One region of the Agrobacterium sp. 22-223-1 genome, then DNA from elsewhere that is predicted to be linked to it. Evidence: predicted binding sites of a transcription regulator. Region 1 holds the regulator's gene; each other region holds the start of a gene.
What was found. The regulator LexA, encoded in region 1, represses DNA repair genes until DNA is damaged. The targets are predictions, from matches to a motif close to TGTTCNNNNTGTGTTCNG.
Positions count from the first base shown of each region.

Region 2: uvrA (excinuclease ABC subunit UvrA) is a predicted target of LexA. The motif match lies at 8,247-8,264, and genes of this name have one in related genera.
Region 3: ACQZ60_RS10755 (putative DNA modification/repair radical SAM protein) is a predicted target of LexA. The motif match lies at 7,243-7,260, and genes of this name have one in related genera.

Region 1 covers NZ_JBNWCN010000001.1:1,375,373-1,385,724, forward strand. Annotated here, with positions in the region: gene ACQZ60_RS06830 (amino acid ABC transporter ATP-binding protein) at 1-662, shown strand, start outside; gene gltA (citrate synthase) at 739-2,028, opposite strand; gene ACQZ60_RS06840 (ComEC/Rec2 family competence protein) at 2,336-4,765, shown strand; gene ACQZ60_RS06845 (glutathione S-transferase family protein) at 4,786-5,463, opposite strand; gene lexA (transcriptional repressor LexA) at 5,737-6,459, opposite strand; gene ACQZ60_RS06855 (TRAP transporter large permease subunit) at 6,707-7,966, opposite strand; gene ACQZ60_RS06860 (TRAP transporter small permease) at 7,963-8,496, opposite strand; gene ACQZ60_RS06865 (TRAP transporter substrate-binding protein) at 8,617-9,624, opposite strand; gene ACQZ60_RS06870 (transketolase family protein) at 9,746-10,352, opposite strand, start outside.
Region 2 covers NZ_JBNWCN010000001.1:1,487,126-1,497,477, forward strand. Annotated here, with positions in the region: gene ACQZ60_RS07400 (hypothetical protein) at 1-212, shown strand, start outside; gene ACQZ60_RS07405 (D-alanyl-D-alanine carboxypeptidase family protein) at 351-1,844, shown strand; gene ACQZ60_RS07410 (hypothetical protein) at 1,928-2,188, shown strand; gene gyrA (DNA gyrase subunit A) at 2,286-5,078, opposite strand; gene ACQZ60_RS07420 (MarC family protein) at 5,296-5,925, shown strand; gene ACQZ60_RS07425 (HPP family protein) at 6,058-7,206, shown strand; gene ACQZ60_RS07430 (hypothetical protein) at 7,263-7,517, opposite strand; gene ACQZ60_RS07435 (single-stranded DNA-binding protein) at 7,557-8,132, opposite strand; gene uvrA (excinuclease ABC subunit UvrA) at 8,397-10,352, shown strand, end outside.
Region 3 covers NZ_JBNWCN010000001.1:2,169,813-2,180,164, reverse strand. Annotated here, with positions in the region: gene ACQZ60_RS10800 (NAD-dependent epimerase/dehydratase family protein) at 1-33, shown strand, start outside; gene ACQZ60_RS10795 (DUF6220 domain-containing protein) at 33-422, shown strand; gene ACQZ60_RS10790 (alkene reductase) at 476-1,588, opposite strand; gene ACQZ60_RS10785 (ArsR/SmtB family transcription factor) at 1,716-2,006, opposite strand; gene ACQZ60_RS10780 (LysR family transcriptional regulator VtlR) at 2,606-3,502, opposite strand; gene trxB (thioredoxin-disulfide reductase) at 3,527-4,501, opposite strand; gene ACQZ60_RS10770 (Lrp/AsnC family transcriptional regulator) at 4,768-5,235, shown strand; gene ACQZ60_RS10765 (glycosyltransferase family 4 protein) at 5,422-6,477, opposite strand; gene greA (transcription elongation factor GreA) at 6,568-7,044, opposite strand; gene ACQZ60_RS10755 (putative DNA modification/repair radical SAM protein) at 7,266-8,498, shown strand; gene ACQZ60_RS10750 (UdgX family uracil-DNA binding protein) at 8,498-9,946, shown strand; gene ACQZ60_RS10745 (GGDEF domain-containing protein) at 10,098-10,352, shown strand, end outside.

The DNA.
Region 1 (10,352 bases):
ATGTGGAGCCCGGTGAGGTCATCGCCATCATCGGCAAGAGCGGATCGGGCAAATCGACCCTGCTTCGCTGCATCAACGGGCTGGAGACAATTTCGGCCGGTTCCATATCGGTCGCCGGCGCGCAGCTTCTCGAAGACGATCTGCATCTGAAAGCACTGCGGCTGAAGGTCGGCATGATCTTCCAGCAGTTCAATCTCTTCCCGCACCAGACCGTTGGCGGCAACGTCATGCTGTCGCAGACCGTGGTGAAAAAGACGCCGAAGCCGGAAGCCGAAGCCGTTGCCCGCAAGATGCTGGAACGTGTCGGGCTGGCGCATAAATTCGATGCCTATCCCGATGAATTGTCCGGCGGCCAGCAGCAGCGCGTCGCCATCGCCCGTGCACTCGCCATGCAGCCCATCGCGCTGCTCTGCGATGAGATCACCTCGGCTCTCGATCCCGAACTTGTCGCGGAAGTGTTGGCCGTGGTGCGGGAACTCGCCGCTGAAGGCATGACGCTCCTGATGGTGACGCATGAAATGAAATTTGCGCGCGACGTCTGCTCCCGCGTCGTCTTCATGCATGAGGGCAGGGTGCATGAAATAGGCCCGCCGGAGGAGGTGTTCTCCAATCCCGCGACACCGGAACTCAAGCAGTTCCTGGGCGTTGCTGCACGCCACTGAGAACCATTCCGACGCCCAACAAAAAAGGCCGGCGGGTGAAAACCTGCCGGCCTTTGATCTTATAGGGTTTCGCGACTTAGCGCTTGGAAACCGGAACGTAGTCGCGCTTGCCGGCGCCCGTATAGAGCTGGCGCGGACGGCCGATGCGCTGCTGCGGATCTTCGATCATTTCGTTCCACTGTGCGATCCAGCCGACGGTGCGGGCAAGAGCGAAGAGAACGGTGAACATGGTCGTGGGGAAGCCGAGCGCCTTCAGCGTGATGCCCGAATAGAAGTCGACATTCGGGTAAAGCTTCTTTTCGACGAAGTAGGGGTCGGAAAGGGCGATCTTTTCCAGTTCCAGTGCGACCTGCATGATCGGATCGTCGGAGTTGCCGGTGGCTTCCAGCACTTCGTACATCGTCTTCTGCATGATCTTGGCGCGCGGGTCGTAGTTCTTGTAGACGCGGTGACCAAAGCCCATCAGGCGGAACGGATCATTCTTGTCCTTGGCGCGGGCGATATATTCCGGAATACGGTCAACCGTGCCGATTTCGTTCAGCATGTTGAGCGCCGCTTCGTTGGCGCCGCCGTGAGCCGGGCCCCAGAGGCAGGCGATGCCAGCCGCGATACAGGCGAACGGGTTCGCACCCGAAGAACCGGCAAGACGCACCGTGGAGGTGGAGGCGTTCTGCTCGTGATCGGCATGCAGGATGAAGATGCGGTCCATGGCGCGGGCCAGAACCGGATCGACCTTGTAATCCTCGCAGGGCACGGCAAAGCACATGTGCAGGAAGTTGGAGGCGTAATCGAGATCATTCTTCGGGTAAACGAAGGGCTGGCCGATATGGTACTTATAGGCCATGGCGGCGATCGTCGGCATTTTCGCAATCATGCGCAGCGAAGCGACCATGCGCTGGTGCGGATCGGTAATGTCGGTCGAGTCGTGATAGAAGGCGGAGAGAGCACCGACCGTGCCGCACATGACGGCCATCGGATGTGCGTCGCGGCGATAGCCGGTGAAGAATCGGCTCATCTGCTCATGCACCATGGTGTGGCGCGTGACGCGGGTGTCGAAGTCCTTCTTCTGAGCCGCGGTCGGCAGTTCGCCGTAAAGCAGCAGATAGCAGGTTTCCAGGAAGTCGCCCTGTTCGGCGAGCTGCTCGATGGGGAAACCACGATGCAGGAGAACGCCTTCGTCACCGTCGATATAGGTGATCTTGGATTCGCAGGAGGCCGTCGACGTGAAACCCGGGTCGTAAGTGAAAGAGCCCGTGTGCTTGTACAGCGTGGCGATATCGACGACGCTTGGTCCGATCGTGCCTTCCCTGACCGGGAGTTCGACCTGCTTTTCGCCAAGTGTCACTGTAGCGCTTTTTTCCGTCATACTGATCCTCCGAAAACATGCGGGTGGGGGCGTTGAGATACGCCCCGCGGTTAAGCGTCTACCGATTAGCTATATGATCCTTGCGCAGATGCCAAGCTATCCAAAGGTCAAATTGTGCATTGCGGCAAACGCAATTGCCTTGCTTTCGTCTTTCCCGGCGATGGCAATTCAATCTCAGTCAACGCTGGGTTAAAGGAAAGGATTGCAATCCCTCGCATCCGCCTGCAAACCTGTTCCCGGTGCGGCAGGGGCGCGGCGCAGATTGCTCGGTCAAGGGGAAAAACAGCATTTCAGACATGCCGAAACGATGCAGGGCGATTTGCCCGGCACGGCGGAAATCCTTTATCCGCTTCGCAGAACCGGCGATGTCGCAACATACGATACGCCCGCCCTTGTCAGCAAGCCGAACCTGCGAGCTGTCGCCTCTCAAAAAATCGCCGTATGCTTTGCCGAGGAGCGCGCATTCGGCCACGATTTTCTTTTCGTGCCGGTTTTCATCGGCTGCGGTGCGGTCCTCTGGTTTTCCCTCAACACCTCGCCTTCATTCTCGGTTCTGGCGATCACATGTCTCATCGCCGCCGGTCTGGCGTTCTTCGCGAAATATCGCTCGGGCTTCGCAGCGACGGCCTGCGGCCTTTTCGCGCTGCTTTTGCTGGGCATGCTTTTCGCCGGGATCAAAACATGGCGTGCGGGAACGGTCGTGCTGGATACGCCCGTCACCACCACCATCACCGGCACAGTGACCCGCCGGGAGGTGGATGCGCGCGGGGACTGGCGATATGTGGTGCAACTCACCGCAACGGAAGCGCCTGCATTGTCACGCCCGCCGGAGAAGGTCTCGCTCCTGTCACGCGGGGGAGGCGAGCCCGCGGCACTCGGCGCGACCGTTCGTGGCAAGGCGCGACTTTCGCCGCCATCCGGCCCGGCCTTGCCGGGGCTCAACGATTTCGCCTTCGCCTCCTATTTCAGGGGCATAGGCGCGACCGGATTCTTCTATAAGCCGCCACAGACGCTCACTCCACCCGGCATCGACGCGAAGACGAACTGGCTGGAATGGGCCGACATGCGGCTCTACGGCCTTCGCACCGCCATTGCCGAACGCATCCGCAACACCATCGGCGGCGATGCCGGCGCCTTTGCCGCCTCCATCGTCACCGATGAGAGACAGGCCATATCCGCCGAAACTATGGAAGCGTTACGGCTTTCCGGCCTTGCCCATATCGTCGCCATATCCGGGCTCAACATGGCGCTGGCGTCGGGCATATTCTTTGTGGGGCTGAGGCTTGCCTTCAGTCTTTTTCCGGCATTTGCGCAGCGCTGGCCCGTGAAGAAGATTTCGGCTTTCGCCGCACTCTTGATGACACTCGCCTATTATCTGATTTCAGGTTTCGCCGTTTCCGCCGAACGCGCCTGGCTGATGATGTCGGTGATGCTGATCGCGGTGTTGTTCGATCAACCCTCGCTCAGCCTCAGGAATGTCGCGCTTTCCGCTTTGGTCATTCTCGCTTTTTCGCCCTCGGAAATCATGGGCCCGAGCTTTCAGATGTCTTTTGCCGCGACCATCGCGCTCGTCGCCTCCTACGCCGCCTGGAGCCGCTGGCGTATCGATCGCGAGCGTCTGTTTATCGGGCGCAAACCGGCATGGATGACGGTGGCGCAAACGGCGGGCGCCATTATCGGCGGTGTCATCACGACGTCGCTGATCGGCGGTCTTTCGACGGCGATCTATTCGGTCGAGCATTTTCAGCGTGTCACCACCTATGGACTTTTCGCCAATCTGGCCGCCATGCCGCTGATGTCGCTGATTGTCATGCCTTTCGGCCTCGTCGCCATGCTGCTGATGCCTTTCGGGCTGGATGCGCCATTTCTGAAAGTCATGGGATACGGCATGGCCCTCGTCATCGAGGTTGCGCAGGAAGTGGCGTCCTGGGGCGGAAGCGCTGCGACGGGTCGGCCTCACGGGTGGTTTCTGGGGCTCGCCTCGGCTGGTTTTCTGCTGCTGACATTGCTGCGCAGCCGGCTTGCGCTTCTGGGGATGCCGATTCTGTTCCTCGCCTTCGGCCTGTCGTCCGCCACGGCCTATCGCGATCCGCCCGATTTGCTTGTTCACGAGGATGGCGAGCTGGTGGCATTACTGGAGGACGGCAAAGCCTACACAACGAAGGCTCAGCCGCAGGGTTTCGTTTATGGTCAGTGGCAAAGGGCGCTGCTTTTGCCGGAACAGCCTGTGCCGCCGGTCTTTCTAAAGACCGAGGCCACGGCAAAAACCGTGGCTTTGACCTCGAAGGCGAAGCTTGATCCGCAAGAGATGAGTGCAGTTGCACGGCAGATGACAGCGGCCCTGAGAGACGCCGAGCCCGGTGTTTTCACCTGCAGCAAAGGCATATGGTGCGTTGCGCGCGCGGGAAGCGGCGAATGGATCATCGTTCTGGAAGATGGCCGCTTTGCTGGAAAGGCTTGCGATATTGCCGATATCGTTATCGTCTCCCGCAGAACGTCCTTTTCCCAATGCCGTTCGGGCGCACTTCTGCTGAACCGCGATATCCTGCGGCGGATCGGTTCGCTGGAAATGGACTTCGCCCGCAGCGAGCAGACAGGGGTGGTCGGCAGGCTGCGCGCCGCAATCGCCGGAATGGACAGGCCTTGGAGCGAACATCGCTATTACGACTGGAAAAGCGGCCGTTTCGATCGCGACGTGCCCGATGCCGTCATGCGGTTGCTGGCGGCATCGCAATAGAGCGCCGCCAGCATGGACCGTCAGGCCTTGATGCGCAGATCCGCGGTCAATTCGCCGATCCCGCTAATTTCCTCTTCATGCGCCGCGTCGCGCCAGACTTCCTTAAGCCCGGCCTCGTACCATTCGCGCATGGCGGGAAGGGTGAGCAGCCGGTCGCAATAGGCTTTCGCCGCGGGCGAAAGTTCCGCGCCATAAGTCTGGAAACGAAATGCCACCGGGCAGAAGAAGGCATCGACCGCCGTAAATTTCTGGCCGGCAAGAAAAGGCCCGCCGAATTTCGCGAGGCCTTCGCTCCACAGCGTATCGATGCGCTTTATATCGGCCGCAAGCCCGGCATCGCCACCCTTCGGTCTTACGCGAATGCCGACCGACATGGGGTAGAGATTGCGCAGCGAGGAAAAGCCCGCATGCATTTCGCTCGCCGCCGACCGTGACCAGGCCCTTGCCTGCTTGTCGCTCGCCCAGACGCCCTGATGTCTTTCCGCCAGATATTCGGCGATCGACAGCGATTCCCAAACCGTCACGCCCTCATCGACAAGGCAGGGCACCTTGCCGGTCGGCGAGAAGGTGGAGAAGGAAACGCCTTCGCCGAAGGGAACGAGTTTTTCATCGAAGGCGATGCCGAGCGTGCGCATCAATACCCAGGGCCGCAGCGACCATGAGGAATAGTTCTTGTTGGCGATATAAAGATCGTACATGACGTGTTTCCCCGATATGACGCGCATTTCTATACCGGCGGAGGGGCCTTGGAATATTGCAAATAATCCATGGCTCCCATAAGCCGCGTTGATGAATGGGAAGGTGAGGGCAGGGAGAAGGAGGCATATCCAAGTCACCGCCCGGAGATGAGGCGAAACACCCCCTCTCTTTACTTCCGCAGGGCCGCATTGTTCCAGGGAACAAGCCAAGATGCCTCAAAGTGAGCGCCATCTTCTCGATGACGCCCCTAGCGAAAAAAGGCGGGTTGCCAATTAATGGTAACGGCGGATCAGTCCAACCAGCTTGCCCTGGATTTTCACCCGGTCCGGTCCGAAAATGCGGGTCTCATAGGCGGGATTGGCCGCTTCCAGAGCGATGGAGGCTCCCTTGCGGCGGAAACGCTTCAGGGTCGCTTCTTCATCATCCACCAGTGCTACGACGATATCGCCCGGATTGGCCGTATTGCCGTTGCGAATGATGACGGTATCGCCATCAAAAATGCCGGCCTCGATCATCGAGTCGCCCTTGACCTCAAGAGCGTAATGTTCGCCCGAACCGAGCATGTCGACCGGCACGGCCACATCATGGGTGTTGTTCTGGATGGCGGAAATCGGCACACCGGCGGCGATGCGGCCCATGACCGGCACGGTGACCGCGCCACCGAGATCATTGGCCGGCGCCTTGGGGGCAGGGGCCGGTTCCGGCGTCTTCGGCTTGCCGAGGCTGCCTTCGATGACGCTCGGCGAGAAACCGCGCTGCGGCCTTGCACCCGGAGCATAGGCCTCAGGCAATTTGATCACTTCCAGCGCCCGCGCCCTGTTAGGTAGCCGGCGAATGAAGCCGCGCTCTTCGAGTGCGGTGATCAGCCTGTGGATGCCGGATTTGGAGGCAAGATCGAGTGCGTCCTTCATTTCATCGAAGGAGGGCGGCACGCCGGACTCTTTCATTCTTTCATGAATGAAGAGAAGCAATTCCTGCTGTTTGCGCGTGAGCATGAGGAAAACACCCTTGAGAATCGTCGTTGAAGTCGCGAAACAAATACAGAACGAACACTATATGTTCCATATGTGTTCCGCAATCCCCTAAAATTTCGTGAAGGGTGCATCGCAGATCGTGATTTGATCGTCGAAACCATGAACAAAGCAGATTTAACGATGTATGCCGCATCTTGAATACCAGAAACCACCGACCGGGGAGACCCGGCCGGTGGTTTCTGGCTGCCGATTTGCTACGCGCCGAACGTCAGTAGATCGTGAGCGCAGGAATGAAGCTGACCGCGATAAGGAGCAGCATCGCCATGGTGAAGAACGGCCACAATTCCCTCGTCGTTGCGCCGAGCGGCGCTCTGGCTATGGAGGACGAGATGAAGAGCGTGGTGCCGATCGGTGGCGTATAGAGCCCGATACCGAGATTGATCACCATCATCATGCCGAGCTGCACCCGGTCGAGCCCGATCATATCCGCAAGCGGCACGAAGATCGGTCCGAGCAGCAGGATCGACGGCGGCAGATCGAGCGGCATGCCGATGATCAGCATCAGGATATTCATCATGAGAATAATCAGGATCGGGTTGGAGATATTCTCCGCGACCCAGGTGGCGAAATGCTGGGGCGCCTGATCGAAGGTAAGCACCCAGCCCACCGCCGCGCTGCCCATGATGACGAGCATGACGACGCCGGTTGCGGAGCCGGCCTCGACGAAATTGTCGCAGAAACGCTTCCATGTCAGATCGCGATAGAAGAAGATGCTGAGCACGAGCGAATAAACGACGGAAAGAACGGCCACTTCGGTCGGCGTTGCAAAGCCGAAGCGCAGGCCGAGGATGATCAGGATCGGCAGAAGGATCGCCGGCAGGCTGCGGAATGCAAGTAGTGCCAGATCGCGCTTGCGGATGCGTTCGTCACGCACCGCATAGCCCCGCCGCACGGCAATGGCCCAGCAGACGAAGATGAAACCGACGGCCATGAGCAGGCCCGGCAGAATGCCGGCGATGAACAGATTGGCGATGCTGACGCCGCTGACCAGCGAATAGAGGATCATCGGGATCGACGGCGGAATGAGCACGTCGATGACAGCCGAGGTGGCATTGTTGGCCGCACAAAGGGGAGCGGGGTAGCCCTGGCGCTTTTGCCATGGAATGAGCACCGAGCCGAGTGCGCTCGCATTGGCGACCGCCGAGCCGGAAACGCCGCCGAACACGACCGACGAAATGACGGTGGTGGAAAGCGGGCCGCCGCGCCAGCGCTGCATGGCCTTGGAGGCGAGTTCGAGAAGCTGGGTTCCGAGTTTGCCGCCGAGCATTAGCGTTCCCGCGAGCATGAAGAACGGCAGCGCCAGCATCGGGAAAGATTGCGTCTGGTCGTAAACCTGCTGCGCCACGATCGAAAGCGGCACATAACCGTTCCACAGCACGGCGACGCCGGCAGAGATGATCAGCGCATAGCCGACCGGAACCGCAATCATCATGAGGATACAAAATGCAATGATCATCACGATGGTCATAGCGGCATCTCCTCGGTTGCACCGTGCGGGCGGGCATGCCAGCCGCCGGAGAGAATGCGCAGGCTCGCGGTTGCGGTCGTGACCGAGACCAATGCCGCGCCGAAGGCGATGGAATAATATCCGATGCTGTTGGGCAGCTGCAGCACAGGGCTGATTTCCGCGCCGGCGATCTCGGCGACGACAAGCGCCTGCTGCGCGAGAATGACGAAACTTGCGACCGTCACGAGATTGGCGAACAGCAGAACCGCCACCTTGCCGCGTTCGTCGAACTTGTCATAAATCCATTCCACCGCCATATGCGCGCCGCTCTGCGCGGCAAGGGTAATGCCGGCGACGATGAACCATGGAAACAGCATGGTCGGCAGTTCTTCCGCAAAATCCAGCCCGCCGGATGTCGATAGATAGCGGACGATGACGTTTGCGGTCATAATGACCGTGAGCAGAATGCCGGTTGCCACGATGATGATGCGGCAGAGGATGGCGATGAAACTGTCAACGCGATTGGCGGCGGACAAGGCTCCTTCGAGCATTGGCGCATCTCCTGAAAACTGAAACCGTATGAATGTCGGCGTGAGCGAGGCTCCCGCCGATCCTGTCAGTGGACATGAAGGCGAGGCCGGGCGGCATGAACCGGCCCGGCATCCTGATCGTCAGCCCTTGGCAGCCTTTTCCAGCTCGGCGACGAAATCGCCGAAGGGCTTCTGCTTCCATGTCTCCAGCACCTGCGCGGTCGCTTTCGCGAAAGCGGCGTGGTCGATGTCTTCCACCACCTCGATGGCGGCATTGGCCTTGAAGGCGGCCAGAGACGCGCTTGCCTTTTCCGCTGAGAGTTTGCGCTGAAGCGCGCCTGCCTCCTTCGCAGCCGCCTTTACCGCCTCGAAATCCTTGCCCAACCGCCCTTCGGCGAATTTGGACATCAGGAACGGGGTGGATTCCCATTTATGGGCGGTGAGGCTGATATGTTTGTTGACCTCGTAAAGCTTGGAGCTTTCGATATTCACCAGCGGATTTTCCTGCCCGTCCACCACGCCCTGCTGAAGCGCGATGTAGAGTTCGCCAAACGCGATCTGAACCGTCGCCGCATCCAGCGCCTTGAAAATATCCATGGTCATCGGGTCGGCGGGGGTACGGATTTTCAGGCCCGCGACGTCCTGCGGCTTGGTGATGGCGTGTTTGGAATTGGAGACATGGCGGATGCCGTTGTCCCACCAGTCGAGCGGCACGATGCCGACCTTCTGGAAGCGCGCATCGAGCGATGCGCCGACATCGCCCTCGAGCACCTTGATCGCCTGATCGGCGTTGCTGAACAGAAAGGGTAGGCCGAGTGCCGCAAGTTCAGGAACAACGCTCGAAACCGGACCCTGGCTGTTGGCGGTGAAATCCAGCGCTCCGGTGCGCAGGCTGGTCAGCATGGCGGCGTCGCTGCCAAGCGTTTCCGAACCGGCGACGTTGATCGCCACGCGGCCTTCGGTTTTCTGGGCAACGAGTTCCGCGAATTTCGCGGCCGCGAGCGTGCGCGGATTGCCCGGCGCAGCCCCATGGCCGAGCGTCAGCGTCGTGGCGGCCCGGGCGTTGCGGGCTGTCGTCAGAATGGCCGGCGCCGCCAGTGCCAGTCCGGTACCGGTCAGGAACATACGCCTGTTGATGGAAATACTCATTTTTCTCCTCCCTGGATTTAAATACCCTCGGCGTTGTCCGAACACGCGGATAACGCGCTCCACTCCCTTGAAACCGCCGGCTCCCTCCGGCTGATTCCGCACCATGTTTCAGCTTCAGCCTTTAGACCGAACCGCGCGGTACTTCAAAACTTTCATTCTCCAGCCACGCCCTTGCGCGCGCCACGATCATCGCCGTCGAGATGCCGTAGCGGTCATGCAGGGTGGGCAAAGCACCCGCATCCAGAAAGGCGTCGGGCAGGGCGATGTGTTGCAGGCGCGGGGCACGGCCGCTTTTCACCAGCGCCATTGCCACGGCCTCTCCAAGCCCGCCGATTTCGCTGTGGTTTTCCGCCACGATGACCAGACGATCAGCCCGGTCCACTTCCGCGAAGATCGAGGCGGTATCGAGCGGCTTGATGGTGGGGGAATGCAACACGGCGCAGCCGACGCCCTCCTTCTCAAGCAGGGCAGCCGCTTCGAGAACCCGCATCGTCAATATGCCGGACGATATGAAAAGGACCTGTGCACCATCGCGGATAAGCTTCGCCTTGCCGAGTTCGAACCGATAGCCATATTCTTCGAGCACCACCGGCACCTGGCCGCGCAGCAGGCGCATATAAACGGGGCCGTTATAATCCGTAATGGCCGGCACCGCGCCTTCTATGTCGGTCGCATCGCAGGGATCTACGATGGTCATGTTCGGCAGCGCGCGAAAGATCGCCAGATCG
Region 2 (10,352 bases), 110 kb from region 1:
GCGAAGGCGAAAGCGCCTATGTGGTGCGCTGCCTGCTGCCGCAAACGCCGCAGGCGGCCACCGGTAGCGATTGTCAGAGGGATATTCACGCCGGACAGGACCTCAGCCTGTTCTACCGTTTCTCCTCCGCCCTGCTGCCGCAATGGCAAAAGCTGGATACGGATGTGAAAAACTATATCGAGCGCCGCCTCGTAAAAGACGGAAATCGGTGAAACAGCACGGCACAGATTGCGTGCGAAAAGTCGCATTTTATGGAAGGCAGATACCTTTCATAAACCACTTGGTAACGCCATCCCGATAAAGTTTCTTCCCGGAGCATCGGGCGGGGCGTGTCCGAGCGGAACAGAAATATGCGATTGAAGAGTTCAGCAGTGTTGAAAAGTCTATCTGGGGCACATTCGCGCAAAGCGGGTGCGACGTCTTTCGTAAGGTTTATTGCGTTAACCCTTGCTGCGGCGTTCATAACCGCAACATCCGTTCAAACCGCAAAGGCCGATCCGAAATATGCGGGCATCGTCATCGATGCCAAGACCGGCAAGGTCCTCTATGGCGAGGATCCGGACGGGCTGCGTTATCCGGCTTCGCTGACGAAGATGATGACGCTTTATCTGACATTCGAGGCGCTCAATACTGGACGCATCTCGCTCGATTCCAAGGTGCCGGTGTCAGCCAACGCCGCCAAGGAGCCGCCATCCAAGCTCGGCGTGCGCGCCGGCGGCAGCATCACCGTGGAACAGGCTATCCTTGCACTCGTCACCCGGTCTGCAAATGACATGGCAACCGCGCTCGGCGAATATCTCGGCGGCTCGGAAGACCGTTTCGCCAGAATGATGACCGCCAAGGCCCGCGCACTCGGCATGACCCGCACGACCTATCGCAACGCCAACGGCCTGCCCAACACGGCGCAGATGACGACGGCGCGCGACCAGGCCCGTCTCGGCGTCGCGCTCCGCCAGCATTTCCCGCAATATTACGGCTATTTCTCCACCCGCACCTTCAACTTCGGCAAGCAGGTTATCGGCAACCATAACCGCCTCGTCGGAACCGTGAAGGGCGTGGATGGCATCAAGACCGGTTATACCCGTGCAGCCGGCAGCAACCTTGCCACATCGGCGCAGCTGGACGGCCGCTCCATCGTCGCCGTCGTTCTCGGCGGCCGCTCCAGCGCTGCCCGTGACGCCACCATGCGCAAGCTTGTTGCAACCTACCTGCCGCAGGCATCGCGTGGCGGCAACAGCAACCTGATCGCGCAGACCCGCTCAGCGCCGGTCGAAGAGCCCGTCGCCGTGGCCGCTGCTGTTCCTTCCGTGGCAGTTGCAGCAACCGCAGCCGGCCTGCCCAATTCCGGTCCGGTGCCGCAGACCCGTTACGAAGAAGCCCCGGTCACCGCCTTCGCAGGCTCCTCTTCCAATGCAGCCGTCAAGGCCATGGAAGCCGCCACCTGGCAGAAGGGCAAGGATCCAATCAATCAGGCGCCCGCTGCACCGGACCGCAAGTTGATCACCAACTCGACCAAGGTGGACAATATCGTCACCGCCTCCACCACGGCGCCTGTCCTCTCCGCCCCTTCGGTTTCGGCCAGGTCCGAAGCTCCGCAGGGCGGCTGGGTGATCCAGATCGGTGCATCTCCCGATGAGAACTCCGCGCGCGGCCTGTTGCAGAACGCGCAGGAAAAGGGCGGCGCGGCACTGCGCTCCGCAAAACCCTTCACGGTCGCCTTCAGCAAGGACGGCTCCCAGATCTACCGCGCCCGTTTCGGCGGCTTCGATGGCCAGAACGCCGCGGTGAATGCATGCAATGCATTGAAAAAGAAAGGCGTCAGCTGCTGGGCGTCACTCCAGTAACAGACGTTTCCACAGGCGGTGCTTCATGGTCGAAACATCGCCTGTCTCCTCGAAGTTTGTAATGTGTAGCGAGGCTTTCCAAGATGGCAGTCAACGAGAATTATTCGGACATTGCGTCTGGCAACGGGCATGGCAGCCTGTCGGTTCTGCATCCCATTCACGAAGCGGCGATGCGTATCGCCGATCTCGGTCTTAATCGTTCCAAGGCGAAGACACGCGATCTCGTGGCGCTGCTTCTGTCGCATGGCGCTCGCGCCTGGCGCTCCAATCAGCCGGAAGCGAACATCCACCTTCATGTCGCGAGCCGCTCGGGTCGCGCTCCGGTCCATATTCGCATTCGCTGAAAATCAAACAACAGTCGATACGACACAAACAAAAACCCCGCGGAGCCTGAGCGCCGCGGGGTTTTTCTTGATTGGTAACCGAAGATAACGAGGCGGCTTACGCCTCGTTTTCCGGTGCCTCCGGCGTATCCGGCAGATCGTCGGTGGCATCTTCGCCATTGCCGTTCTCTGCTTCGTCGTCGCCTTCCGGCTCGTTGATACGCTCCACGGAAACCACCTTCTCATCCTTGGCGGTCGAGAAGATCGTCACACCCTTGGTGGCGCGGCTGGCGATGCGGATGCCATTGACCGGCACGCGGATGAGCTGACCGCCATCGGAAACCAGCATGATCTGGTCGCCTTCTTCCACGGGGAAGGCTGCGACGAGTTCGCCAATTTCGTTGGTCTTCGAGGTATCGGTGGCGCGGATGCCCTTGCCGCCGCGACCCGAGGTGCGGAAGTCGTAAGAAGAGGAACGCTTGCCGAAGCCCTTCACGGAAACCGTCAGCACGAATTCTTCGCGTGCCTTCAGTTCCTGATAGCGCTCTTCACTGAGCTCGCCCTCTTCCGTCACTTCCTCGCCGACGAGCGCGATATCGTCCTCATCGACGCCTGCGGCACGCCGCTCGGTAGCCGAGCGCTTCAGATAGGCCGCACGCTCCCACGGTTCAGCTTCCACATGGCCCACAATGGTCATGGAGATGATGCGGTCGCCCTCGGCCATGTTGATGCCGCGCACACCGACGGAGTTGCGGCCGGCAAAGACGCGCACATCGTCCACGGGGAAGCGGATGCACTGGCCGAGCGCGGTCGTCAGCAGCACGTCGTCGCGGTCCGTACAGGTTTCGACGGAGAGGATTTCATCGCCCTCCTCGTCCAGCTTCATGGCGATCTTGCCATTGCGGTTGACCTGCACGAAATCGCCGAGCTTGTTGCGGCGAACCGTGCCGCGCGTCGTCGAGAACATCACGTCCAGCGTTTCCCAGGTGGTTTCGTCCTCGGGCAACGGCATGATGGTGGTGATGCGCTCGCCGGGCTCCAGCGGCAGCATGTTGATGAGGGCCTTGCCCTTGGACTGCGGCGTGCCGATCGGCAGGCGCCAGACCTTTTCCTTGTAGACGATGCCACGCGAGGAGAAGAACAGCACCGGCGTGTGGGTATTGGCAACGAAGAGACGGTTGACGAAATCCTCGTCGCGCGTCGCCATGCCGGAACGGCCCTTGCCGCCGCGGCGCTGCGCCCGGTACGTGGTCAGCGGCACGCGCTTGATATAGCCGAGATGCGAAACGGTGACGACCATGTCCTCGCGGGCGATGAGGTCTTCATCGTCCATATCGGGACCGCCCTCGACGATCTCTGAACGGCGCGGCGTGCCGAACTCGTCGCGGATGGCGACAAGCTCGTCCTTGACGATTTGCTGGATGCGCAGGCGCGACGACAGGATTTCGAGGTACTCGGAAATTTCAGCACCGATCTTGTTCAGCTCGTCGCCGATTTCATCACGGCCAAGCGCGGTGAGGCGGGCAAGGCGCAGTTCGAGAATGGCGCGCGCCTGCTCTTCCGAGAGATTATAGGTGCCGTCTTCGTTGATGCGGTGGCGCGGATCGTCGATAAGACGGATCAGGCTTTCCACATCCTGCGCCGGCCAGCGCCGCGTCATCAGCTCTTCGCGGGCCGAGGCGGGATCGGGCGCATGACGGATAACCCGGATGACCTCGTCGATATTGGCAACCGCAATCGCCAGACCAACCAACACATGCGCGCGCTCGCGCGCCTTGCGCAGCAGATATTTCGTACGGCGGCTGACGACATCCTCGCGGAAGGCCACGAAGGCGCGCAGCATGTCGATAAGCGTCATCTGCTCCGGCTTGCCGCCGTTCAGCGCCACCATGTTACAGCCGAAGGAGGTCTGCAGCGGCGTGTAGCGGTAAAGCTGGTTCAGGATGACTTCGGCATTGGCGTCGCGCTTCAATTCGATGACGACGCGATAGCCCTGGCGGTCGGATTCGTCGCGCAGGTCGGAAATGCCCTCGATGCGCTTTTCCTTGACCAGTTCGGCCATCTTTTCGATCATGTTCGCCTTGTTCACCTGATAGGGAACTTCGGTGATGATGATCTGCTCGCGGTCGCCGCGCATCGGTTCGATGGTGGCGCGGCCGCGCATGATGACCGAGCCGCGGCCGGTCTCATAGGCCGAACGGATGCCGGAACGGCCCATGATCAGCGCGCCGGTCGGGAAATCCGGGCCGGGAATGATCTGCATCAGCTCCGGCAGCTCAATCGCCGGATTGTCGATCATCGCGATACAGCCGTCGATGACTTCCGAGAGATTGTGCGGCGGAATATTGGTGGCCATGCCGACCGCGATGCCGCCTGCCCCGTTGACCAGAAGGTTCGGGAACTTCGCCGGAATGACGACCGGCTCCTGCAAGGTGCCGTCATAGTTGTCGCGGAAATCGACCGTTTCCTTGTCGAGATCGTCGAGCAAAGAATGGGCGGCCTTTTCCAGACGGCATTCGGTATAACGTTCTGCCGCCGGCGGATCGCCGTCGATGGAGCCGAAATTGCCCTGCCCGTCGATCAGCGGCAGGCGGAGCGACCAGTCCTGCGCCATACGCGCCAAAGCGTCATAGATCGCCGCATTGCCGTGCGGATGGAATTTACCCATCACGTCCCCGGTAACACGGGCGCATTTGACGTATTTCTTGTTCCAGTCGATGCCGAGTTCGGACATGCCGTAAAGAATACGGCGATGAACCGGCTTCAGGCCGTCTCGCACATCGGGAAGCGCGCGGGACACGATGACGCTCATGGCGTAATCGAGATACGACCGCTGCATTTCCTCCATGATGGAAATCGGTTCAATGCCTGGCGGAAGTTTTCCGCCGCCGGGGGGGCTCTGGTCAGTCAAAACGGATCACATTCTCTGTTAAGAATCGGATGGATTTTTATAGCGGAAACAGCCACGTTAAGCCAATTTCCCGGCGAGTTTTGAACAGGCTTTTGCGTCATTTGCAAGACGAACGCCGCATTTCACGATTTAGCCCGGCAAAAGCGCCGCCGCTCCCTTTCAAAGTGCCGGCGACTTGCGTAGGCTCCGCCCTAAAAACAGATGAGACGGGGAAAGAATGGCCAGCAGCGAAACGCTCATCAACGCGCTTACCACACTTCTGGTCACGCTCGATCCGCCGGGCCTCGCCCCCGTCTTTCTGGCGCTGACCGCCGGCATGACGCGCGACCAGCGCAGCCAGGTCGCGCTGCGCGGCTCCATCATCGCCTTCGGCATTCTCGCCGTCTTCGCACTCTTCGGCCTTGCCATCCTCAATCTTCTCGGCATTTCGCTCGGCGCTTTCCGCATCGCCGGCGGCCTGTTGCTGTTCTGGATTTCCTTCGAGATGATTTTCGAAAAACGCCAGGAGCGCAAGGAAAAGACCTCCGAGATCGCCATCACCAAGGACCACCTTCACAATCTGGCGGTCTTTCCGCTGGCGCTGCCCCTGATCGCCGGGCCGGGCGCCATTTCCGCAACCGTGCTTCTCGCTGGCTCGATGAAAACCACCGTCGAGATGCTGGTGCTCATCCTGATCCTCGCTTTCGCCATGGCCCTCGTTTATGCCGCGCTGATCGTCTCGGAGCGGATGGACCGTTTTCTCGGCAATACCGGCCGCGCGATCCTCACCCGTCTGCTCGGCGTGCTGCTTGCCGCCCTTTCCGTGCAGTTCGTGGTCGACGGCATAAAATCAGCCTTCGCTTTTTGAAAAGCCGACCCTTGGTGGTGCCTGCGCAATAAATTCCCGCCAACCGCTAAAACGCCGGAAAATCCTCCCTTTAAATCCGACCGCCGCTTCGGCTAAAAGACGCATGTTTTTTCGGATTTGAAAGTTATCTTCATGCGTTCCACGCTGCGTCGCCTCATCCCGGATGCCGCACCCGTCAGCAACAGGGAAAGGCTGCGCTCCGCAATCGGCGCCTTTGTCGGCATTCTGCTGACCGGCCTTCTGGGAAGTCTCGCTCTCAGTTTCGATCCCACCCTGCCCGCCATGATCGCCCCGATGGGCGCTTCGGCCGTGCTTCTGTTCGCCGTGCCCTCCAGCCCGCTGGCGCAGCCCTGGTCGATCCTCTGCGGCAACCTCGTTTCGGCCTTCGTGGGCGTGACAGTCGCGCTGTTGGTTCCGGATCTATTCCTTGCCAGCGCGCTCGCCATCAGCCTCGCCATAGCCGCGATGATGGCCTTGCGGTGCCTGCACCCGCCAAGCGGTGCTGTGGCGCTGACCGCCGTTCTCGGCGGCCCTGCCGTGCACAGCCTCGGTTATGGCTTTCTGCTGTGGCCGGTCGCTGGAAATTCGCTGATCCTTCTTGCCCTGACCCTCGCCTATAACAATGCCACCGGCCGCGCCTACCCACACGGTCTGAAGCTTGGAAAGGCCGCCCATGGCACCACGGATCCGACACCCATCCAGAAAATCGGCTTTTCCTCCAACGACCTCGACGAGGTGCTGAAGGAATATGACCAGGTCCTCGATATCGACCGTGATGAACTCGAAACCATTTTACGCAAGACCGAACTGCGCTCCTGGCGTCGCCGTGCGCTGCATCTCGATTGCGCCAGCGTCATGTCGCGCGATGTCGTCGGTGTTGCGCCTGATGACAGTCTGCGCCATGCCCATGCGCTGATGCACAGCCACCATTTCAAGGCATTGCCGGTCACCAACGATAAGGCGGAGATCGTCGGCATCGTCACCCAGACGGATTTTCTGGAAAAGGCGAGCTGGAGAAACGGCCGTCCCTCCATCGGTTTCCTGCAGCGGCTGCGCCTCATCCTCTCCGGCGCAAGCGCCCCCAACGATACCGTCAAGGACATCATGACATCGCCGGTCAGAACCGTACGGCCGGAAACGGCAATCGAGGAGGCCATCATCCGCTTTGCCGAAGAAGGACTGCACTACCTGCCGGTGATCGACGCCAGAGGCAAGATGGTGGGCATCGTGTCGCAATCCGATGTCATGGTCGCGATGCTGGCGGACAAGGTCGCGGCATAATCTGCCGCGACGCCGAAATACCTTCTCCCCGATCGGAAAGCCGGCAAAGCCGGATGCTAGCGCCTCGTCTTCAGAAGACGCTGCCATAGCGTGCCGCCAAAGAACCGGCCGAGCACGACAAAATATGCGATGATAAGCGCAAACGCGATAAAGGCAGGCACACCGTTCAAGGCAAAACCCTGTGGCGTGCGCCCGCCTGCAACCGCCGCCACGAGAAATCCGGCGGCGAAAAACGCCGTCCAGAAATCGAGGAAGAAGGCAAGAACGATGCGCCAGGTCGCCGGCTGTTTCGGTGCGGGCGCATCACTCATGCCTGTCTCCCGTTACGCTTTCCCGAATTCGCCATCCGCTCAGAACGGAATATCGTCATCCATATCGTTGGAGAAGCCGCCGGAAGGCTGGCCGCCGCCACGGGAAGAGCCGCCGCGCGGAGAGGACTGCTGGTCGTAACCGCCGCCATAGCTGGAGCCGCCGCCGCTGCCATAATCGTTGCCGCCACCGAAATCGCCGCCGCTACGGCCACCGCCCTCACCGCGACCATCGAGCATCGTCAGCGTGGAGTTGAAGCCCTGCAAAACGATTTCAGTGGAATAACGGTCATTGCCGGTCTGGTCCTGCCATTTGCGCGTCTGCAGCTGGCCTTCAATATAGAGCTTGGCGCCCTTCTTGACATATTGCTCGACGACCTTGCACAGGCCTTCGTTGAAGACGACGACGGTGTGCCATTCGGTCTTCTCACGGCGCTCGCCGCTGTTACGGTCCCGCCAGGTCTCCGAGGTGGCAATGCGCAGATTGGCGATGGGGCGGCCATCCTGCGTCCGGCGGATTTCGGGATCGGCGCCCACGTTTCCGATCAGAATTACCTTGTTTACGCTACCAGCCATCTCGTCATCCTGTCCGCCGGCCATCATGACCGGCAATTGCATTTCAAAAAATTCGCCACACAATAGCTGCCGCCGCCCGCAAAGGGCACCGCAAGCATGGAACTATCCACAAAGAATAATCTTAAGCTGCAGGAGCAGACATTCGCGCTTGCAATTCGTTCCTTTTTTGTTCTATTAAATCGCAGATTTCGAGTCAAGCATTCCGAAAAGCTGCGACCGATTGGGAATAGACCTCGACACATCCGGCTGCGTCACTACATAAGGACGCGCTGCCATCAAGCCTGTTATTTTTGTCCGAGCCTTGTCATGAGTGAACTGAAGACGATTTCCATCCGTGGCGCCCGTGAGCACAACCTCAAGGGCATCGATCTGGACCTGCCGCGCAACAAGCTGATCGTCATGACCGGCCTTTCCGGTTCGGGCAAGTCCTCGCTTGCCTTCGATACGATCTATGCCGAAGGCCAGCGCCGTTATGTCGAAAGCCTCTCGGCCTATGCGCGCCAGTTCCTGGAAATGATGCAGAAGCCGGATGTCGACCAGATCGACGGCCTGTCGCCGGCGATCTCCATCGAGCAGAAGACCACCTCGCGCAATCCGCGTTCCACGGTCGGCACGGTCACCGAAATCTACGACTATATGCGCCTGCTGTTCGCGCGTGTCGGCGTCCCCTATTCGCCGGCCACGGGCCTGCCGATCGAAAGCCAGACGGTCAGCCAGATGGTCGACCGCATCCTCGCTTTCGAGGAAGGCACACGTCTTTATATTCTCGCGCCGATGGTGCGCGGCCGCAAAGGCGAATATAAAAAGGAACTCGCCGATCTGATGAAGAAGGGCTTCCAGCGCGTCAAGGTGGATGGCCAGTTCTACGAAATCGCCGACGTTCCTGCCCTCGACAAGAAATACAAGCACGATATCGACGTGGTGGTTGACCGTGCGGTGGTGCGCCCGGATATGGCCGCGCGCCTTGCCGACAGTCTCGAGACCTGCCTCAAGCTCGCCGACGGCCTGGCGGTCGCCGAATTCGCCGACAAGCCCCTGCCGCCGGAAGAAACCGCCGCCGGCGGCTCCGCCAACAAGTCGCTCAACGAAACCCATGAACGTGTGCTGTTTTCGGAAAAATTCGCCTGCCCCGTTTCCGGCTTCACCATTCCGGAAATCGAGCCGCGGCTGTTCTCCTTCAACAATCCCTTCGGCGCCTGCCCGAGCTGCGATGGCCTCGGTTCGCAGCAGAAGGTGGATGAAAACCTGATCGTGCCGGAGCCCGCCCGCACCCTGCGCGACGGCGCCATCGCTCCCTGGGCGAAATCCTCCTCGCCCTATTACAATCAGACGCTGGAAGCGCTCGGCAAGGCTTTCGGCTTCAAGCTGTCGAGCAAGTGGTCGGATCTTTCGAAAGAGGCGCAGCACGCCATCCTGCAGGGCACCGATGACAAGATCGAATTCAACTATCAGGACGGCGCCCGCTCCTACAAGACGGTGAAGAATTTCGAAGGCATCGTGCCCAATCTGGAGCGTCGCTGGAAAGAGACCGACAGCGCCTGGGCGCGCGAGGAAATCGAACGCTACATGTCGGCGGCCCCCTGCCCGGCCTGCGCCGGTTATCGCCTGAAGCCGGAAGCGCTCGCCGTCAAGATCAACAGGCTGCATATCGGCGAAGTCACCGAAATGTCGATCCGCACCGCGCGCGACTGGTTCGAGGTGCTTCCGGAAAGCCTCAACGCCAAGCAGAACGAGATCGCAGTCCGCATCCTCAAGGAAATCCGCGAACGCCTGCGTTTCCTCAACGATGTCGGGCTGGATTATCTCAGCCTGTCGCGCAATTCCGGCACGCTTTCCGGCGGTGAAAGCCAGCGCATCCGGCTGGCCTCGCAGATCGGCTCAGGCCTCACCGGCGTTCTCTATGTTCTCGACGAGCCCTCGATCGGCCTGCACCAGCGCGACAATGCCCGCCTGCTCGATACGCTGAAACACCTGCGCGATATCGGCAATACCGTCATCGTGGTCGAACATGACGAGGACGCCATTCTGACGGCGGATTATGTGGTCGATATCGGCCCGGCCGCCGGCATTCATGGCGGTCAGGTGATCGCTGAAGGCTCACCGCAGGAGGTGATGGCCAATCCGAAATCGCTGACCGGCAAATACCTCTCCGGCGAACTCGGCGTCGCCGTGCCGGCGGAGCGCCGCAAGCCCAAGAAGGGCCGTGAGATCAAGGTTTTTGGCGCGCGCGGCAATAACCTGAGGAATGTCACGGCCGCCGTG
Region 3 (10,352 bases), 790 kb from region 1:
CCGCATCCGGCCGATGCCGGGGGCAGGGTGTGATGGCCACGGTTGCGAATGGGATGTCGGCCCGGCGTCGCGTGTTTGCCGTGATTTCGGCAAGCGTGCCGGTGCTGATCTTCGCGCAGGTGCTGCTGGCCGGGCTGTCGATCTATTACGATGGATCACTACTTTCGCTGCACAAGGGGCTCGGCTTTTTGATCGCCGTTCCGATCCTGTCGCTGGCGGTTCTCGCTTCTCTATATGACGATCTGCGGCCGAACCTTGCCCGCGCGTTGGTCCTGCTTGGTCTTTACTGTCTTCAGGTGGCCCTGATGAGCATCGGCCGGGAAACGGGCAATGGCTTCCTGCAGGCGCTGCATGTGCCCAACGCCTTCGTCATGGGTGCGTTTTCCGATTTTGCCGCGCGGCAGGCGCGAAGCCTGCGCTGAAAGAAAACGCCGCACTGCTTTCGGGCAGTGCGGCGTCTTTGCTTTATCCTTTATCAGGCAAGCGCCGGATAGTCGGTGTAACCTTCGGCTCCGCCGCCATAGAAGGTCGGCTGGTTCGGCTCGTTGAGCGGCGCGTCGTTTTTCAGGCGGCGGACCAGATCCGGATTGGCGATGAAGGCCTTGCCGAAAGCCACTGCGTCGACTTTACCGCTTTCAACCGCCTCGATGGCGCTCTCACGGTCGTAGCCATTATTGGCGATCCAAAGGCCCTTGCCGCCGGCATTGCGATAAGCGGCCTTGAAGGCTGCATAATCGAAAGGCTTGTCGCCCTGCTTGAAATCGCGCGGGCCGCCGGTTGCGCCTTCGACGACATGGATGAAGGCGAGATTACGCTTGCCCAGCTGTTCCGCCACGTAATTATAAAGCGGCTGCGGATCGGCTTCGAAAATGTCGTTGGCGGGGGTTACGGGCGAGAGGCGAATGCCGGTGCGGCCTGCGCCGATCTCTTCCGCCACCGCATCGACAACTTCGAGCAGGAAGCGGGCGCGGTTTTCGATAGAGCCGCCATAATCATCCGTGCGCTGGTTGGTGCTGGATTTCAGGAACTGCTCGATCAGGTAGCCATTGGCGGCATGGATTTCGACGCCGTCGAAACCGGCCTCCAGTGCTGCGCGGGCGCCGCTGCGGTAATCCTCGAGGATGAGGCCGATATCGTCGATGGTGAGCGCGCGGGGCTCGGAGGTTTCGGCAAAGGCGCCGGTGCCGTCATCATTGATGATATAGGTCTTCGATTTGGCCGGAATGGCGGAAGGCGCGACCGGCTGGCCGCCATGCGGCTGCAGCGAGGTGTGGGAAATGCGGCCCACATGCCAGATCTGTGCAACGATTTTGCCGCCGGCCGAATGCACGCCATCGGTAACCTGTTTCCAGCCCGCGATTGCTTCCCGCTTGTAGAGGCCGGGAACGTCAGCGTAGCCCTGACCCTGCTGGGAAATCGGCGTGCCTTCGGTGACGATCAGCCCGGCCGTGGCGCGCTGCTCGTAATAGGTGGCGTTGAGATTGTTGGGAATGGCGCCCGGCGAACGGTTGCGGGTGAGGGGGGCCATGACGATACGGTTGGCGAGTGCGATATCGCCGGCCTGTGCCGGTTCGAAAAGACTGGTCATGCGACTTCACTTTCTGGTCGGTTGGCGAAATTGCGCGGGGGACGCGCTGTCTTTCTGTCTGGGTGCCGGAATGAAAACCGCCTTGCGGTTTCCGGTCCGACACCCCGAGGCTCAAAGCTTGGGAGGCTCAGAGATTGGCTTGCAGATAATTGCGGAAGGCGTCGATGGTTTCCTCGTTGCGTTCGAAAAACACCCATTGCCCGACCTTTTTCGACCTTATCAGCCCGGCTGCCTGCAACACCGCCAGATGCGACGAGACGGTGGATTGCGACAGGCCGCTGATCTGAAACTGGTTGGCGCATACACCCATGCTGAGGGGATGCTCCTGGCAGAAGTGACTTTCCGGAGACTTCAGCCATTCCAGGAATTTCAGCCTTGCGGGGTGCGAAAGGGCTTTGAGGATTTCCTCCGGGTTCATCGGTGTTTCTTCAATATCTGGCATGTCCGATATTTATATCGGTCATCATCGATATACAAGTCACGTCTCTGTGAGGATCGAGGGGGCGTGCAGGCATTTCCAAAAAAGAAGGCCGCTGGATATCTCCGCGGCCTGATAAGTTTGAAGGTCAAAACCTCCAGAGGGGAACAGCTGTCGCGTGCCTTGGGCGAGCGTGACAGCTGACTAAAATATGGGTGTGGGAATAATGCAAAACAAGGTTGCATCATGCGATATTTCGCCAATTCGGAGAAAATTCTTGCGGGTAAAAAAAGAGGGCCGCCGGATGGATCCAGGGCCCTTTAAGTGTGAAGGTCAAAAACCTCCAGAGGGGAACAGCTGATGCGGTGGAACTGGGAGGAAAAGCCACCGTGTGCATCAGCTGAGAGCGATATGGTGCTTTTTTGTGCACGAAACAACTCTTTTTTGTGCAGGTCAGGCATGCGCACCACGCAGCCCTCGATATTTCCGGTATATTTTATGTGCAATGCTCCCGGGCGGCGCAGGCGCGCCGCTCGTGTATCTTGTCAGATAAGTTATTGAAATTTAAACGCTTTAACCGAACGCCGATTATTTTAACGTCAGAAGTTCCAGTTCCGCGCCTTTGCGACGATGAAGTCGCGGAAGGCTTTCAACTTTGCAGCGTTTTTCATCTCATCGGGATAGCAGAAATAGGTATCGAAGGACGGAATATCTGCGGCGAGCGATAGCTGGATAAGGCCGGGATCGCGGCCGACGATATAATCCGGCAAGCAGGCAATACCGATTCCCAGCAGGCAGGCGCGCTTGATCGAGGTCTGGCTGTTGATCTGCAGATGCGGCGTGCGCGTATTGTCGGAAGAGCGTCCCGCATTCTCCAGCCAGTTGACGTCCAGCAGATAGTTGGGCGCCGGTTCGCCGAAGGAGATGATGCGGTGATTGTCGAGATCCTCGATCGACTGCGGCTCACCATGGCGGTTGATGTAGGACGGCGCGGCATAGACGTGCATGTGCACCGTGAACAGCTTGCGCTGAATGAGGTCCGACTGCTGCGGCTGGCGCAGGCGGATGGCGCAATCGGCATGACGCATGTTCACGTCCAGCTCCTCATTGTCGAGGATGAGCTGGATCGACATTTCCGGATAGAGCTGCAGGAATTCCTGCACCTTGTCCGTCAGCCAGCCCTGGCCGAGACCAACCGTCGTCGTCACGCGCAGCTTGCCGCTTGGCTTCTCCGTCGTTTCGGTGAGCTGCATCTTGACGGTTTCGAGCTTCAGCAGCACGTCATGGGCGGTGCGGTACAGCAACTCGCCCTGTTCGGTGAGGATGAGGCCGCGAGCGTGGCGATGGAACAGCTTGACGCCGACATCCTGCTCGAGCGCGCTGACCTGACGGCTGATGGCCGACTGGGACAAATGCAGCTTGTCGGCAGCGTGGGTGAAAGACCCCGCTTCGGCAGCCGCATGAAAAATGCGCAGTTTATCCCAGTCCAATGGCATTGCCATGCCTACCCTGCCTTTCGGTTATTCCGCTGCGACAGCAAGCGGTTGATGCGCGGTGAGATAACGTTCCGCTTCCAGCGCGGCCATGCAGCCCATGCCGGCGGCGGTGATCGCCTGACGGTAGATGTCGTCGGTGACGTCGCCGGCAGCGAAAATGCCTTCCACGTCGGTCGCCGTGGAATCGGGGGCGGTCCACATGTAGCCGTTGTCTTTCAGCTTCACCTTGCCCTTGAACAGCTCGACCGCCGGCGCATGGCCGATGGCGACGAAGACGCCGTCGATGGGGAATTCGCTGATCGCACCGGTCTTGGTATCACGCAGCTTTACGCCGGAAACGGAAGGCGGCATTGGCGGCTTTGCGGGCGCGCCGGTAATTTCAGCGATTTCGGTGTTCCAGAGAATCTTGACGTTTTCCTTGGCGAACAGCCGCTCCTGCAGGATTTTTTCCGAGCGGAAGCTATCACGGCGGTGAACGACGGTGACCGACTTGGCGATATGGGCGAGGTACAGCGCTTCTTCCACGGCGGAGTTGCCGCCGCCGACCACGATCACGTCCTTGTTGCGATAGAAGAAACCGTCGCAGGTGGCGCAGGCGGAAACGCCGAAGCCCTGGAAATGCTGCTCGCTCTCAATGCCGAGCCACTTGGCTTTGGCGCCGGTGGCGATGATCAGCGTGTCGGCGGTCCAGACCTGACCGGAATCGGTCTTGACCACGAAAGGCCGTACATTGGTTTCAACTTCGGTGACGAGGTCGCTGACGATTTCCGCGCCCACATGCGTTGCCTGCTTCAGCATCTGGTCCATCAGCCACGGACCCTGGATCGGATCGGCAAAGCCCGGATAGTTCTCGACATCGGTGGTGATCATCAGCTGGCCGCCCTGTTCCATGCCGGCGATCAGCACGGGTTTGAGCATTGCGCGGGCCGCGTAGATCGCTGCGGTATAACCGGCGGGACCGGAGCCGATGATCAATACCTTCGTGTGGCGGGCAGACATGGAAGCGTTCCTTTCAATAGCGGGGCCTTTCCCTGGCAGCGCCTTTCGGCACCGGGCCCTGGAGCCGCACGACGGCGGACAGGCCACAACCCCTTCGTTGCCCGGTATTTAAGGTTGTCTAGTGTCTTTATTCAAGGGCAGCCTTGCGTTACCAACAAGGCAGTTGTGGATGCGCGCGCAATTTTGTGACCGGGCGGTGGCATAATGTTGCGAATCCCGCGCCGAATAGTACAAGGAAGTTCCACAGCTTAACGAGGTACTCCTCCGTGACCAGCGTCGAACTCGATGCCATCGATCTGAAAATCCTGCGCGAATTGCAGCGCGACGGGCGTATGACCAATGTGGAACTGGCCGAAAGGGTCGGTATTTCCGCGCCGCCCTGCCTCCGGCGCGTCCGCAAGCTGGAAGAGGCGGGCGTGATCGAGGGTTATCACGCCATGTTGAACGCGCCGAAGCTCGGTTTCGATCTCGTCGCCTTCTGCATGGTTGGTCTCAAGCGCCAGTCGGACAGCAATTTGAAGGCTTTTGCCGCGGCAACCGCCGGCTGGTCGCTGGTGCGTCAGGCCTGGATGGTGTCGGGCGAAAGCGATTTCCTGCTGCACTGCGTGGCGAAGAACCTGACCGAGTTCCAGGATTTCGTCATCGAGGTTCTGACGGCGGACGAAAATGTCGATACGGTGCGCACCATGCTCACCATCCGGCAGGTCAAGCGCGTCGGTCTCGTGGAAATCTGACCCTTCCGTCATTCCGGCCTTGAGCCGGAATCCAGCCAGCCCAAGTCCTTGGGCTGAAAATACTCTCTCCGCCGCGCAGACGCGCGTCGGCTGGATTCCGGCTCAAGGCCGGATGACGGAAGGAGGGGGATGCCTGCATATGGAATTTTGTTGTGTATCGTGGCGCTCAAAAGCGCGCGCGGCGTTTTATCTGCGCCGCAAAGCCTCATAGACTTCGCCGAGACTCGTGGCCTCTTTCTCAAGCGGAAATGTGCTGCGTACATGCGAAAGCCCGGCCTTCGCATGGCTCTCGGCCAGAGCCGGATCGGCAAGATAGGTCCTTATCGCATCCCTGAGCGATGTATAGTCACCCGCCTCGACGACAGCGCCGGTCTCGCCCCTGACGATCATTTCCTCATAGGCGCCGGCAGTGCTGCTGACGACGGCCGTTTCCGATGCCATGGCCTCGAGCGGCGTCAAGCCGAAACCTTCGTTGCGCGATGGGGCGACATAGAGCGTCAGCCGCCGGTACCAGGGCTTGATGTCGTCCACCTCACCCTGAAACACGATGCGGTCCGAAAGGCCGGCGGCCTTGACATCGGCCTCGAGTGCCTCGGCAAAAGCCTTGTGTTCCGCCGTTACCCGGCCGGAAACAATGGCTGTCCATTGCGGATGGGCGGGCAAAAGCTCGATCATGGCGCGCACGAAGAGATCGGTGCCCTTCTGGTGGCGCACCCGTCCAAAGCAGCCGATGAGATATTGTCCCGGCAGGCCGGTTGCCGCGATTGTGTCTTCCGGGCCGGTTGCCGGATGGAACAGGTCGATATCGACGCCATGCATGACGACGCGATGGGGTACTTCCAGAAATGAGCCGGAGCGGGTGCTGGTCGCGACCACGGCATCCATCTTCGAAATCAGAAAGCGTGTATAGGCGGAATGCCGCCTCTGTGCGGCCGAGGTGAACAGCAGCTTTACCTTCATGCGGAGCACGTCACGCATGAAAAGACCCGGCAACATTTCAAGATTGCGGCGGGCATGCCAGATGCGCGGGCCGCCCTGCGGGCCGTTTTGCCAGAGCCGCCACAGATCGCGGAAGCGCACATGCGGCAGATGCGGCGGCAGACCCGGTCCAATGACGGCCACCTTCTGTCCCAGCCGGTTCTGCACCGGAATGAGCTGAACGATGGTGGAGGTGACGCCGGAGAGCCTGCGTTTGAAATTCGGCGCAAGCACCTGCACATCTTTCAGACTGACGTGGGACAAGATGGGCTTCCGTCTTTGCGGCTAATTCGGGGGATTGAAGACGTCAAGAAAAGCAATGCGCCCGCATGGGGCGCATTGCATGTGAGGGCATCAGCCCCACTGAACCGCGAGAATCTCGTAGCCCTTGGCGCCGCCAGGCGCGTTGACTTCGATGCTGTCGCCGACTTCCTTGCCGATGAGGGCGCGGGCGATGGGCGAGGAGATGGAGATGCGGCCGGCCTTCACATCGGCTTCCTGGTCGCCAACGATCTGATAGGTCTTTTCCTCGTCGCTATCCTCGTCCACCAGCTTCACGGTGGCACCGAACTTGATCTTCGAGCCCGACATCTTGGAGAGATCGATGACTTCTGCGCGTGCGGTCAGGTCTTCGAGTTCGGTGATGCGGCCTTCATTGTGGCTCTGTGCTTCCTTGGCAGCATGGTACTCGGCGTTTTCCGAAAGGTCGCCATGGGCGCGCGCTTCCGCAATCGCCTCGATGATACGGGGGCGTTCCTCCTGCTGGCGCCAGCGCAGCTCCTCCTGCAGCTTGACGAATCCACCCTGAGTCATCGGTACTTTTTCTACCATTTTTTTATCCTTCGCATTCCGGTCGCTTTACTTGCAGACACAAAAAGAAACAGGTTCCGGAGGGGAACTCCGGAACCATGCCAAAATCATAACTGAGCCGACTATATCAGAAGACGACAGCGAAATGCCAGCAAATTTGAGGCGCGCATATTTCCTCACGTAATCAATGTCTTACCCTATGTCATTGACATTCGCCTATGGAACATATAGTGAACATACCTATGAAGAAGTCGATCAGGCAACGGCTGGCCATTCTCTCCGACGCGGCGAAATACGATGCCTCCTGCGCATCGAGCGGCACGACAAAACGCAACTCCGCAGCATCGGGCGGTCTGGGCTCCACGGAAGGGTCGGGCATCTGCCATGCCTATGCGCCGGACGGGCGCTGTATTTCGCTTTTGAAAATCCTGCTCACCAACTTCTGCATCTATGATTGCGCCTATTGCATCAACCGCTCCTCCAGCAATGTCGAGCGGGCGCGGTTCACGCCGGAAGAGGTGGTTTGGCTGACGCTGGAGTTTTACCGGCGCAACTATATCGAGGGGCTGTTCCTGTCCTCCGGCATCATCCGTTCCTCCGATCATACGATGGAGGAGATGGTGCGCGTGGCGCGGGAGTTGCGGGTTACCCATGGTTTTCGCGGGTATATCCACCTGAAATCCATTCCCGAAGCATCGCCCAGGCTCATCGAGGAGGCAGGGCTTTATGCGGATCGTCTCTCGATCAATATCGAATTGCCGACCGATAGCGGCATTGGCCGCTTTGCGCCGGAAAAGCAGCCCGTCAATATTCGCCGCTCCATGGCCGATATCCGCCTGAAGATCGAGGAGGCCGGGGAGCCGACCGTCTGGACACGCAAGACCAGGCGCTTTGCGCCGGCCGGGCAGAGCACGCAGATGATCGTGGGGGCGGATGGCGCTGACGATAGCACCATTCTCTCCACCAGCGCCCGGCTTTATGGCAGTTACGGTTTGCGGCGCGTCTATTATTCGGCCTTCAGCCCCATTCCCGATTCGTCGAAAAACCTACCGCTCATCAAGCCGCCGCTGATGCGGGAACACCGGCTTTATCAGGCCGACTGGCTGTATCGCTTTTATGGCTTCGATATCAGCGAGATAACGGCGATCGGGGGTGACGGCATGCTCGATCTCGATATCGACCCGAAACTCGCCTGGGCGCTGAAACATCGCGACCGTTTCCCGGTAGACGTCAATGCGGCGGATCGGGAAATGCTGCTGCGTGTGCCCGGTTTCGGCACCAAGACGGTGGCCTCCGTTCTATCGTCGCGGCGGTTCCGGCGGCTGCGGCTGGAGGACATCGCCCGTTTCGGTGTTTCCCTGAAAAAGGTGAAGGCTTTCATCGTCGCTGAGGGCTGGACGCCGGGCAAGCTGACCGAGCGGCCGGATTTGCGGGCGATGTTTGCACCGCAGCCCGAACAATTATCGCTGTTGTGATGTACGGTCCGGTTCTGGAAGGGCGGGGCGATTTCGGCGAGTGGCGCGATGCCGCGCGTGCGGCCCTTGCCGCCGATATTCGGCCGGAGACGATTGACTGGCGGTTGCGGGATGACGGGGCAGGGCTGCTGGATTTCGCCGGCGAGCCATTGCCGACGGTCGATGCCGGCAATGGGCAGGTTTCCGTTCCTGCCTCGTTCGTGGCGCTGGCGCAGGCCGTCATCTGCCATGGCGATCCCGGCCGGTTCGCGTTGCTTTACCGGTTATTGTGGCGGCTGAAGCGGGATCGCGCCCTGTTGCAGTTCAAGTCCGATCCGGATGTTGCAGAGGCCCGCTTGCTCGAGAAATCGGTGCGCCGGGATTGTCACAAGATGACGGCCTTCGTCCGTTTCAAGGAGTTGCCCTTGCCGCAGGGGCAGGGCGGGCGACGGCGGTTCGTGGCCTGGTTCGAGCCGGATCATTTCATCATCGAACGAACGGCAGCGTTTTTCCAGCGACGGTTTACCGATATGGACTGGCTGATCGCCACGCCGAAAGGGTCCGCCCGATGGGATGGAAGCGAGCTGCAAACCTCACGGGAGGCGGCGGCGAAGCCTGATCTGACGGACGAGACGGATGAACTCTGGCGGACCTATTATGCCAATATATTCAATCCGGCGCGCCTCAAGATCAAAGCCATGACGGCGGAGATGCCGAAGAAATACTGGAAGAACCTGCCGGAAGCCGATCTCATTCCCGACCTCATCCTCGGCGCGGAGGCGCGGGTGCTGGAGATGGCCGCCAGGGCGGCAAGCCAGCCGCAGCCCTTTCATCATCGCCTGCAGGCTGCGGCTGCTGCCCGGGAGATGCCGCAACCCGTGCCGGACGGCACGCTCGCGTCGCTGGTGCGGGAGGCTGGCCATTGCACCCGCTGTCCCCTGCATTGCAGCGCTACGCAAACGGTTTTCGGTTCGGGGCCGGAGGATGCGGAAATCATGATCGTTGGCGAACAGCCGGGCGATCATGAAGATCTCGCCGGAAAGCCTTTTGTCGGCCCGGCCGGCCAGCTTTTCGAACGGACTCTTGCCGATGCCGGTATCGAGCGCAAAAAGCTTTACGTCACCAATGCCGTCAAACACTTCAAATATGAAATGCGCGGCAAACGGCGTATCCATCAGCGGCCGAATGCGGGGGAAGTGGAGCAATGCCGCTGGTGGCTCAATCAGGAAATCGCGCTCGTCCGACCGAAACTGATCGTTGCCATGGGCGCAACGGCGCTTTATGCGCTGACCGGCGGCAAGGAAAAGCTCTCCAAGATTCGGAGCCGTCCTCTGCCGATGGAGGAAGGCCGAACGCTTTTTGTTACCGTGCACCCGTCCTATCTCCTACGCCTTGCCGATGGGCAGGTGAAAGAGGCGGAAATGATGCGGTTCAAGAAGGATATTAGTTTTATTAGAATATTCGAATAAATTTCCATTTGCGCGCTGGAGATTTATTCAATATTCGAGCCGTAACTTGCAGTAGTATTATTTACTGATTATTTATCTGTTATTTTTATTGAAATTTTATACTTAATATTATAATTAATTTCTCCGAATTTATTTACCATATGGACAAATCATGTTGGGTGAACTCGACCTTGCGACAGTCATACTGATGCAAAAGTGTTCTTACATCGTTGGGCTTTTGAGTTTTATCTATCTGAAAATGACCAATCGCGGCTTGCGCGGTCCCGTCCCCCTTGCGGCGGGTTTCGCCTCGATGGCGATTGGCTCCACGCTTGCCGGTTACGGAGAATGGGGAATATTGTCGCCGGCCCTGTGGCGGCTCGGCAGTGTCGTTTTCGGTATTGTGGGTTACGCGCTGATCTGGCTC